DNA from 4 places in the Paenibacillus sp. TY11 genome. Region 4 is predicted to be linked to each of the others. Evidence: riboswitches for the same ligand, from Rfam matches in the RefSeq annotation. Region 4 holds a riboswitch; each other region holds the start of a gene.
What was found. A riboswitch is a leader RNA that binds a small molecule or an ion and turns the genes downstream of it on or off. The one in region 4 is predicted to bind cyclic di-AMP.

Region 1: it holds a riboswitch for cyclic di-AMP, as region 4 does, so the genes downstream of both, AC6EJC_RS25555 (resuscitation-promoting factor) here and AC6EJC_RS08255 (3D domain-containing protein) in region 4, are expected to answer to the same signal.
Region 2: it holds a riboswitch for cyclic di-AMP, as region 4 does, so the genes downstream of both, AC6EJC_RS04285 (hypothetical protein) here and AC6EJC_RS08255 (3D domain-containing protein) in region 4, are expected to answer to the same signal.
Region 3: it holds a riboswitch for cyclic di-AMP, as region 4 does, so the genes downstream of both, AC6EJC_RS23630 (C40 family peptidase) here and AC6EJC_RS08255 (3D domain-containing protein) in region 4, are expected to answer to the same signal.

What each region holds. Positions count from the first base shown of each region.
Region 1 is NZ_JCBAIQ010000038.1:16,771-18,971, reverse strand. It holds gene AC6EJC_RS25560 (TatD family hydrolase) at 1-39, shown strand, start outside; cyclic di-AMP (ydaO/yuaA leader) riboswitch at 241-521, shown strand; gene AC6EJC_RS25555 (resuscitation-promoting factor) at 793-1,941, shown strand; gene rnmV (ribonuclease M5) at 2,088-2,201, shown strand, end outside.
Region 2 is NZ_JCBAIQ010000003.1:21,492-23,692, reverse strand. It holds gene AC6EJC_RS04290 (glutathione peroxidase) at 1-468, opposite strand, end outside; cyclic di-AMP (ydaO/yuaA leader) riboswitch at 934-1,106, shown strand; gene AC6EJC_RS04285 (hypothetical protein) at 1,221-1,616, shown strand; gene kdpF (K(+)-transporting ATPase subunit F) at 1,800-1,877, shown strand; gene kdpA (potassium-transporting ATPase subunit KdpA) at 2,025-2,201, shown strand, end outside.
Region 3 is NZ_JCBAIQ010000028.1:46,003-48,203, reverse strand. It holds gene AC6EJC_RS23635 (GNAT family N-acetyltransferase) at 1-312, opposite strand, end outside; gene AC6EJC_RS23630 (C40 family peptidase) at 616-1,116, opposite strand; cyclic di-AMP (ydaO/yuaA leader) riboswitch at 1,122-1,259, opposite strand; gene AC6EJC_RS23625 (hypothetical protein) at 1,536-2,201, opposite strand, start outside.
Region 4 is NZ_JCBAIQ010000006.1:136,948-139,148, forward strand. It holds gene AC6EJC_RS08245 (ABC transporter substrate-binding protein/permease) at 1-26, shown strand, start outside; gene AC6EJC_RS08250 (amino acid ABC transporter ATP-binding protein) at 13-735, shown strand; cyclic di-AMP (ydaO/yuaA leader) riboswitch at 991-1,159, shown strand; gene AC6EJC_RS08255 (3D domain-containing protein) at 1,166-1,834, shown strand; gene AC6EJC_RS08260 (polysaccharide deacetylase family protein) at 2,032-2,201, opposite strand, start outside.

The sequences.
Region 1 (2,201 bases), on a different contig from region 4:
ACGACCCAAAATGCCTTGGAACGATTTGACATTCAATGAAAAAGCGAAGAAATCGATCAAAATAAAGAGATAGACGGAGCTAATCATAATTTTGTTGCAGGAAACTCGAGAATATTACAAACTTTTAACCGAATATTTTAAAAAATGTACTTGAAACCTGCTTTACAACATGCATAGAAACAGGATATCATCTTTTCAGTGAATTGTTGTTTGAATGTAAACCTCAACAAGTCATTTCATGAACCAGTCTCGCTGAGTCCCTTAACAGGGAACGGGGGAACCGGTATGGCTTTCTGCAAGTCCGGCGCGTAGGTACGAAGAGTAAACTCTTCTGCCAGTCGGCTCGACCGAAATTCTTTCCCCAGATGGGATTGAACAGGTGGAGGAGCCATATTTCGATTTCTTTCTGGGTCTTTGGGGTGAATGTGAAGGCGACCGCCATGAGCGGTTGACCCAAACTAGGGCGTCTCTCTACGTCCGAACCCGACAGCTAACCCCGTAAGCGTAACAAGAGAGAAGCCATCTCGTGCATGAGTTTTCCCGCATATTCACACATGCCGGAAGCCACGAAAGAGCTCTCTAGTCTCTTTCTCTGGCTTTTTTTGTTGTGAATAAAAGAAAATCTGTCATCATACTGTGGTTAAACAGGGGAGGACAGCATGCCGCGAAGACGGGTACATGGTGCAGGACAGTCGCAGTACGGGCTTGTCTTGTAGAAAATCTGTTATAGTCACGTCAAATCTCAACTATGTCTTACTCCAGACGGCGGGCTATGTAAGGAGGACGGAGGAAATGGGCATTTTCCAAAAAGAGGAGACCCATGAGTCACGCTCATCCAGCATGTCTTACGTATTGCGTTGGAAGCAAGAGAATGTGCGCCAGGCTGCTTTGGTTGCTATTTTTCTAATCGCGCTAACGATTATGATTTCAATTCTGATGTACACGCAATCTAAAAAACAAGTTTTTTTTGTCATCGATGGTAAGGCATCTGCGGTAGAAACCCGGGAATCCAAGCTCCAAGATTTGCTCAACGAGCATTCCATTTCACTTCAGCCGCATGATACAGTTTCCATGCCGCTAAACGGAGCAGTACAGGATGGGGATCGCGTAGTCATTAAACGTGCCAATCAAGTTAAAGTATCCTCAGGCAATGAGACGAAAAAGCTGTACACAACAGAAAATACAGTAGAGGGTGCCATTCGCACCTCGGGCTATAAATTATCGTCAACGGATAAAGTTTACCCTGCGTTGGATGCCTCTGTTTCGTCTAACATGGACATAAAAATCGTCCGTGTGAAGAAACAGCAGGTCGAACAGAAAAAACAGGTGCCTTATCAGGTCATCAAAACGGCCGATCCGAGTCTCTATAAAGGCGATAATCGGGTCATCCAAAGTGGTAAGTCGGGCGTGGTAGTTCAGCACGTTCAAAAGGTATATCATGATGGAAAGTTGGTATCCAAACAGCTGGTCAATAAGGAAGTTGCACAGACGCGTGTGGATAAGGTAATTGCGGTAGGAACGAAGAAAAAACCGGTCGTTCTAGCTGCTTCCGTCGGTCCCAAAGATGCTGTTAAGGTAACAACGCTTAGTTCGGGCAGTGCTGTCCGTAAAGCAGGTGTCAATTTTAAATATAGCAAAGTTTTACAAAATGTCTCCATGACGGCGTATTCCTCACAGGAGCCAGGTATCGGTACACGTACCGCATCCGGCACGCGTGTCACGGAAGGACGCACCATCGCTGTCGATCCGAGTGTAATTCCAATCGGCTGGTGGGTGTATATCGAAGGGGTGGGCTTCCGCCGTGCGGAGGATACCGGTGGCGCGATTAAAGGCCACAAAATCGATGTGTATTATGAGAGTTTGAGCCGAGCCAACCAATTTGGTCGTAAGCACGGTAAAACCGTATATGTTATTGGACCCGTAAAGCCTGAAATCAATTAAAACGGGTTGTGTATGTTGAGGACAATGCGATAGTATTAACAACATAGTTATGCCATGCTAAGAAGAGGATATCCTCTTCTTATTTTGTTTTCAAAAGCAGGGAAAGATAAATATAGTTTGCTGTGTAGCAGTGGAGGGAAACGCAAATGATCAAGGAAGTGATCGTGGTAGAGGGCCGGGATGATACGGTGGCCATTCGCCGTGCTGTTGAAGCGGATACGATAGAAACTGGCGGCTCAGCCATTAATAAAATGACGCTG
Region 2 (2,201 bases), on a different contig from region 4:
CTTCTCAATATCCCCTGCCAGCTTATCCGGAGTGGTTTGCGGCGCATAACGCTTAAATACGTTACCTTCGCGTGTAATTAAGAATTTAGTGAAATTCCATTTGATCGCTTTGGAGCCTAATACCCCCGGAGCTGTTTGGGTCAGGTAGCGAAATAAGGGGTGCGCTTGATCGCCATTGACATCTGTCTTGGCGAACATCGGAAAGGTAACTCCATAATTGACTTGGCAAAACTCGGAAATCTCCTCGCTGGAACCCGGCTCTTGTTTGGCAAACTGGTTGCTGGGAAATCCCAAAATTTCGAGCCCCTGTTCATGGTACTGGTCATATAGCTCTTGTAGCGCTTTGTATTGGGGGGTTAATCCACATTTGCTGGCTGTGTTCACGATAAGCAGTACTTTCCCTTCATATGTGGATAACGGAATTTGTTTCCCTTGCAGGGTTTGTGCATCATATTCATAAACGGTCATGTTATCCCTCCTTATTCGATATTCTACAATTAAATTTTAAACAACTTAATAAGAGGTTGCAAGTTGGGATAGCTATAATAAGCGTTCGGCCACTGTAAAATCGTATTTTGTTCAAAACGGTAAATCGCGCTGCAAATGGAGCGAATTGAGGTGTTTCTTCTCATAAAAGCGGGTTCAATCGGTATTTATCTGTTACATATAGCGTATTTTCTTCCCTTTTTACAAAAAAGGGACAACAACGCCTTACCCTACGCCAATATTGACATGCCTATCATTTTCAAAAAGGGATGAAAAACAGAGATTGAAGGAGCTGTGATAAGCATAATTGCATTGTAAGCGTTATTATTAATCTTCTATGCTCTAAAGGCCGATTTATAACCCCGCAGTTGAGCTTTACAGTCTTCCTTGCGCGGGTGTATGATTCAAGACGTAATTTCAAATTAACATGAATGAAGCAACAACGAATTGTCTATAGCGCTGAATTTTGCAGTTGCAAAAGCGGGGGAACCAATCGAGACTGTACGGCTTTGGAAGTCGTGTGTCTCATGGGGTGAATTTTCCGGTCAAGTGCCAGAAATAGGGCGACTCTCACGTCCGAATCCGACAGCTAACCTCGTAAGCGTACAGGGAGAGGCAACAAACCGCCGTGTGCAGCCATGGTTTATTTTATCATGGATATGTAAGAAGCCGGAGGAAAGCCTTTTTCCTTCGGCTTCTTTTTGTTGTCTTTTATACCGGGAGAGGAGCTACTGATGGAAGGTCGGTTAATTATTGTCACTGCACCGAATGAAGCGGGCAGAAGTTTTGTGAAATTGCTCATGTTCAAAAAACTGGCGTTTGCAGTTCTCACGAATAGCGTCCAGGAGGAACGACAGCTCAAAAAAATGGGTGTGGAGCACATTGTGCGCATCAATACGATGCAAACGGGAAAATGTAATTTTCCAAAAAAAGAAATTGGTAGTGTGTATTTGTTCGAGAACAGCTTGAATCTGACTTGCCGTTTCCTGCAAATATGTCGGCCACTAACATCAGAATCGATCTATGTTATTACGCACGGCTGTAATCCACAAGGAATTTATCGGGGATTGGGAGCGGACCATGTGATCTACACATTGAATGGAGAGGTGGGTTTCCTGTTGAACGGATAAGCACTTATAACATAGCTGGTTTATGATTTTATGATGGAATAAGAATGACGATCTGAGGACCAATACGGAGGGTATGAACATGATGGATATATACATGCTGCTCTTGATGGCTGTGAGTTATGGAGTGATACTGCTGTTTGTGCGCTGGTGTGATGTGCAGACCTCTAAAGGAGGGCGAAGAGGATGACCGTTGTGCTTGGGCTCACAGCTATTGTGTTTGTGTATTTGATCTACGCACTCCTGAACCCTGAAAAGTTCTAGTCAGCTATAGGATAAAGCAGGCGGGAACAACAGATCATGAATTAAGCATCAGAGGTAGCGGGTTTTCGCAAACGTGTGCACTCGATTGATGGTCTGAATTAGGTCTGTTGTTCCAAACGCAGGAGCATTTTGAAGGAGGAATAGAGGATGGAGCTGCTGCAAATTGGAATTGTGATCGTCATATTGCTGCTCTTGGTAAAGCCAGTGGGCACCTATATGTATCATGTATTCTCGAATGAACCGAATCGGACGGATCGGATTTTTGGTGGAACGGAAAAGCTGATTTATAAGGTAGTAGGATTGAAGAAGCTGGACAGCATGCGT
Region 3 (2,201 bases), on a different contig from region 4:
AATGGCACGGACAAAATCGGAGCCTCTGCCATGTCCGCATCTTTCAGGATGCATTCCAAGACCTAGCCGGGTCACACCGACCATAGGAAAATATTGAGCAAATCCCGTCAGCTTGTTCTCTTCATCCAGTACGGCAACATATTGCTCTTGGCGAAGCGAGGGACTTCCAAATTCGACTTCAAGCGCCTTCATTTGTTCCCAGGGGAGCCAGCCGTATATGTTGTAGGGTGGATCATAGCGCCATTCACAGATTGTAGCCGCTTGATGCTCGTCCATCGGTACGATCCGATAGTTGGATATTGAGGCAGGCATGTTTTCTATCCTCCTTTTACAGGTACTTCAATCATTAACAACAGATTGTAGACAAGTTGCAGGGGAATGGCAAGCGTGTTTATTTCATACCCAAGTCGGGTATACATTCAATAAGAAGGATTTACTACTCATATGCTCCCCCAGCGGTGACGGTAAAACCGACGATGTTCGCTAAAATTGAAACCTTTTGAGGTGTCAGTTCGTCAGTAATGATAATAATTGCTGATGTTGTGGACATAAAAAACCGCAATTCGATTCCGGCCAGAATCAAATTGCGGCTAGGTTTAGCTTGCTGTGCGTTAGTTATTCTACGTTGTCGTCATCAGGAACATCTGAAGCTACAGAGTGGTAAGCGTCTGTGCTCATAATTCTTTTTGCACCGACATAACGGTTAGCGTAATAATTTTCGTTCAGTGAGCTAACTACTACACCACGTGAAGACGAGGAATGGGCAAATTTCCCTTCACCTACGAAGATACCCACATGGGAAATGCCTCTTCCTGTGGTGTTAAAGAACACGAGGTCCCCAGGTCTCATTTCATCGCGGGATACGGAAGATCCCATTTTGAATTGTGAACCAGATTGATGCGGCAGTTTAATTCCCAGTTTGTTGAATACATACATTGTGAAGCCGGAGCAATCGAATCCCTCGAGTGTAGTGCCTCCGCTTCTGTAGCTCGTTCCTTTGGCATCTTGGATGACCTGGTCCATCTTGGAGTCTGCAAATGCACTGCCGCCACCGAATGTAAAAGATGTAAAGGCAATGGCAAGCCCCATGGCTGCGATCGTTAGCTTCTTCTTCAAAAAAAATATACCCCTTCCATTGCCTGCGAGGTTAGCTTAAGGATTCGGTAGAAGGTTCCCCTATGACCACTCTGTTGCGAGATCAATTCACCCAAACTGGTTCCCCCGCTTCCTAGGTGCCAGGAATTAGGCTTAACTTAAGATGTGCACCTTGGAGAGCAGTATTCACGATAACGATGTTTTTGAGATAAAGGTTACAATAAAGATTACAAAGTTGTTACTATCAGTTCACTGCGATTATTGTAACAAAGACGGCTGGCTTTGGCAAATGTTTCATCGCAAAAAGTTACAAAAAAAATCTGCTCCTAATGCCCCAGGAACAGATTCTGTTAACAGTATTCAGTTATGTGCCGTTTGCACGGGTAAGCAAAAAGATTTTTCGACAGCTGGAAATGAAGTTGGAAAATATAAGGGAGGGCTTAGCCTCTACTGGAGATATAGGTATGCCATAGTCTGTACTGCGAACTGATATGCCACAGCCTGACCAGACTGGTAACAAAATGATACGATTGCTGGAGAATGAGCGCCAACATGCCAGTCCAAATCATCGCCACGGTGCCAAATAGACCGAAAACCAGCAGCACACAAGCACCGAGCAAAAGGGATATGCCGACAGCTGGGAGGAGCTGGCGAAAGAAGGCGAGCAGGGACGATAGTATGGCGTGATCGCCGACAGTACCCAGTTGCATATACAGGATGCACTGCCGAATGAACCATCCGTAAGCTATCCACCCAATGACATAGGGCAACAAATGAAGCAGGTGAGAGGAAGACTGCAGCGCTCCTGCTACAATGGGGTAGAGTCTCGGTACCACCCAAAAGGCGGGAAGCAGCAACAGTCCCAACTCGATGATGTAATACAACAGCGACGACAAGCCGTGGCGTTTCATACCCCTGAAGAAGGACAGGCTTTGCGGTTCAGTCGCATCGGTATGCAGGCTTTGATATATTCCTGCTCTAATGAAGGGAGTGATCAGAATGCGCAGTACGGTCGCCCCTAGTAGTACCCACAAATACACATGCACTTCCCGGCTGTCCATCAGGGCAATCTGGCCCTCCATCCAAAACAAGGTCTGTCCCAGCTC
Region 4 (2,201 bases):
AGTTGAGAGCCAGTGATCACCGTTAAACAACTGCGTAAATCGTTCGGCAAGAACGAAATTTTAAAAGGCATTGATATAGACATCGCCAAAGGTGAAGTAGTCGTCATCATCGGCCCCAGCGGTTCGGGGAAAAGTACGTTTTTGCGTTGTATGAATCTGTTGGAACAGCCGACGGACGGGGAGATTTTGTTTGAGGGTGAGTCGATTACGGCCCGTGGTCATAATATTAATGCGACTAGGGAGAAAATGGGAATGGTGTTCCAGCATTTTAATCTGTTCCCGCACAAAACAGTGTTGCAGAACCTGACGCTTGCACCAACGCAGGTTAGAAGACAGTCAGGAAAGGAAGCGGAAAAAATTGCGCTGGAGCTCCTGCGTACCGTGGGGCTTGAGGATAAGAAAAATACCTATCCGAACCAGTTATCCGGCGGTCAAAAGCAACGTATTGCGATTGCGCGTGCTTTGGCCATGCAGCCGCATGTGATGTTGTTCGATGAGCCGACTTCTGCTTTGGACCCTGAAATGGTTGGAGAGGTTCTGGATGTTATGAAGAAGCTCGCCGAAGGCGGCATGACGATGGTGATCGTGACGCATGAAATGGGCTTTGCCCGCGAGGTAGGCGATCGGATCATCTTTATGGATAACGGTCAAATTGTGGAGCAAGGTACACCAGAGCAGGTTTTTGGTACTCCAAGCCATGATCGCACCCGTGATTTTCTTGCCAAGGTATTGTAAGAAAGTACTTCTATGAGCTATAAAGTAAGCCCTCCGTGGTCGATGGGGATGACCCCCGTATGACGGAGGGTTCTTCTTTTTTTGTCACCATTTCCCCATATTTTCGTAACAGATATCGTTTTCTTGATGACAAAATTGTAACAAGTATAGTATGATGTTCAAGGTCCCAACATTTTCATGCAGATAAGGTTACAAATTTGTGATATTATGCAGTGAGCCAAAACTTACCGGGACAGCATGGGGTTATGACAAACGCTGAATGCTGGGCCCAAATCATGGGAAGTGCGGGGGACGTAACAACGGCAGTCATTCCGATACGTCATAAGACGATGTGGAATATGCCTAGGGGTGAATTGCATAAGCATAGGGCTTCTCCTGAGTCCGAATCCGACAGCTAACTTCGTAGGCATAACAGAGGAGGTACATATCTTTGAAACATCTGAAACATATTGGAAAAACCATGAAATTTGCGGTGCTTGCCGCAGCTATTGCAGGGCTGGCACAGACAGCTGGAGTAGCAAATGCTGCTTCGCTTCATACTGCCAAAGAGGGTGATACCTTCTTTTTGCTTGCTCAACGTTATGGAGTACCGGTAAACGAGCTAACGAAGGCGAACCCGAATATTGCCCCCAACAACATATATGCAGGTCTACAAATTAAGGTGCCTGGCGAAAAAAGTGTGAAGGCGGCTTCGGCTTCGAAGTCACAGCTTCTTACGGAGACAGCACCAGCGAATGAGGGGCCAACGATTAAAGCATGGGGAAAAACATTCAATTACAGTAAAGTAGTTGATGTTAAAGCTACAGCGTATTCTGCCGCAGCTGATGAAAATGGCAAGTGGGGCGCGGTCGATTACTACGGCAATCCGCTTAAACTAGGCACGATTGCGGTAGACCCGAGCGTCATTCCGATGGGAACGAAAGTGCTGGTTACGGGCTATTCCCACCCCGGCCTGCCAGATCATTCTTTTGTAGCCGTCGCCCGCGATCAGGGCAGCGCCATTACAGGAAAGCGGATTGATATCTTTATTCCTGGCAACAAATCATTTGTGAACGACTTTGGCTTTCAAAATGTGAAACTGTACGTTATTAATAAATAGCATTTGCGTATATATGGTTTAATTAAACATAATATATATTATGTAAATTTAATGCCCGTATCGTACAACATATAACTGGGTCGGATTCTTATCAGTCCTATCGGTAAAAAAAGGCTGTCTTGACGAGCAGAAAACTTCTGCTGGTAAGACAGCCTTTTTACGTTAATTTAGCTTGTAGCTGAATCATAAACGTATTGTTATTTCCGTTCCGATGTGTGGAGTAGCCGGGGGACTGTAACAAATTTGTAGCCCTTAGCTTTTAGAGAGTGAATTAGACCCGGCAGAGCTTGGACAGTGCCTTGCAAATTGGAACTTTGACCTCCACCTGCGTGCATTAAAATAATGGAGCCAGGCCCGGTAGCCGGGA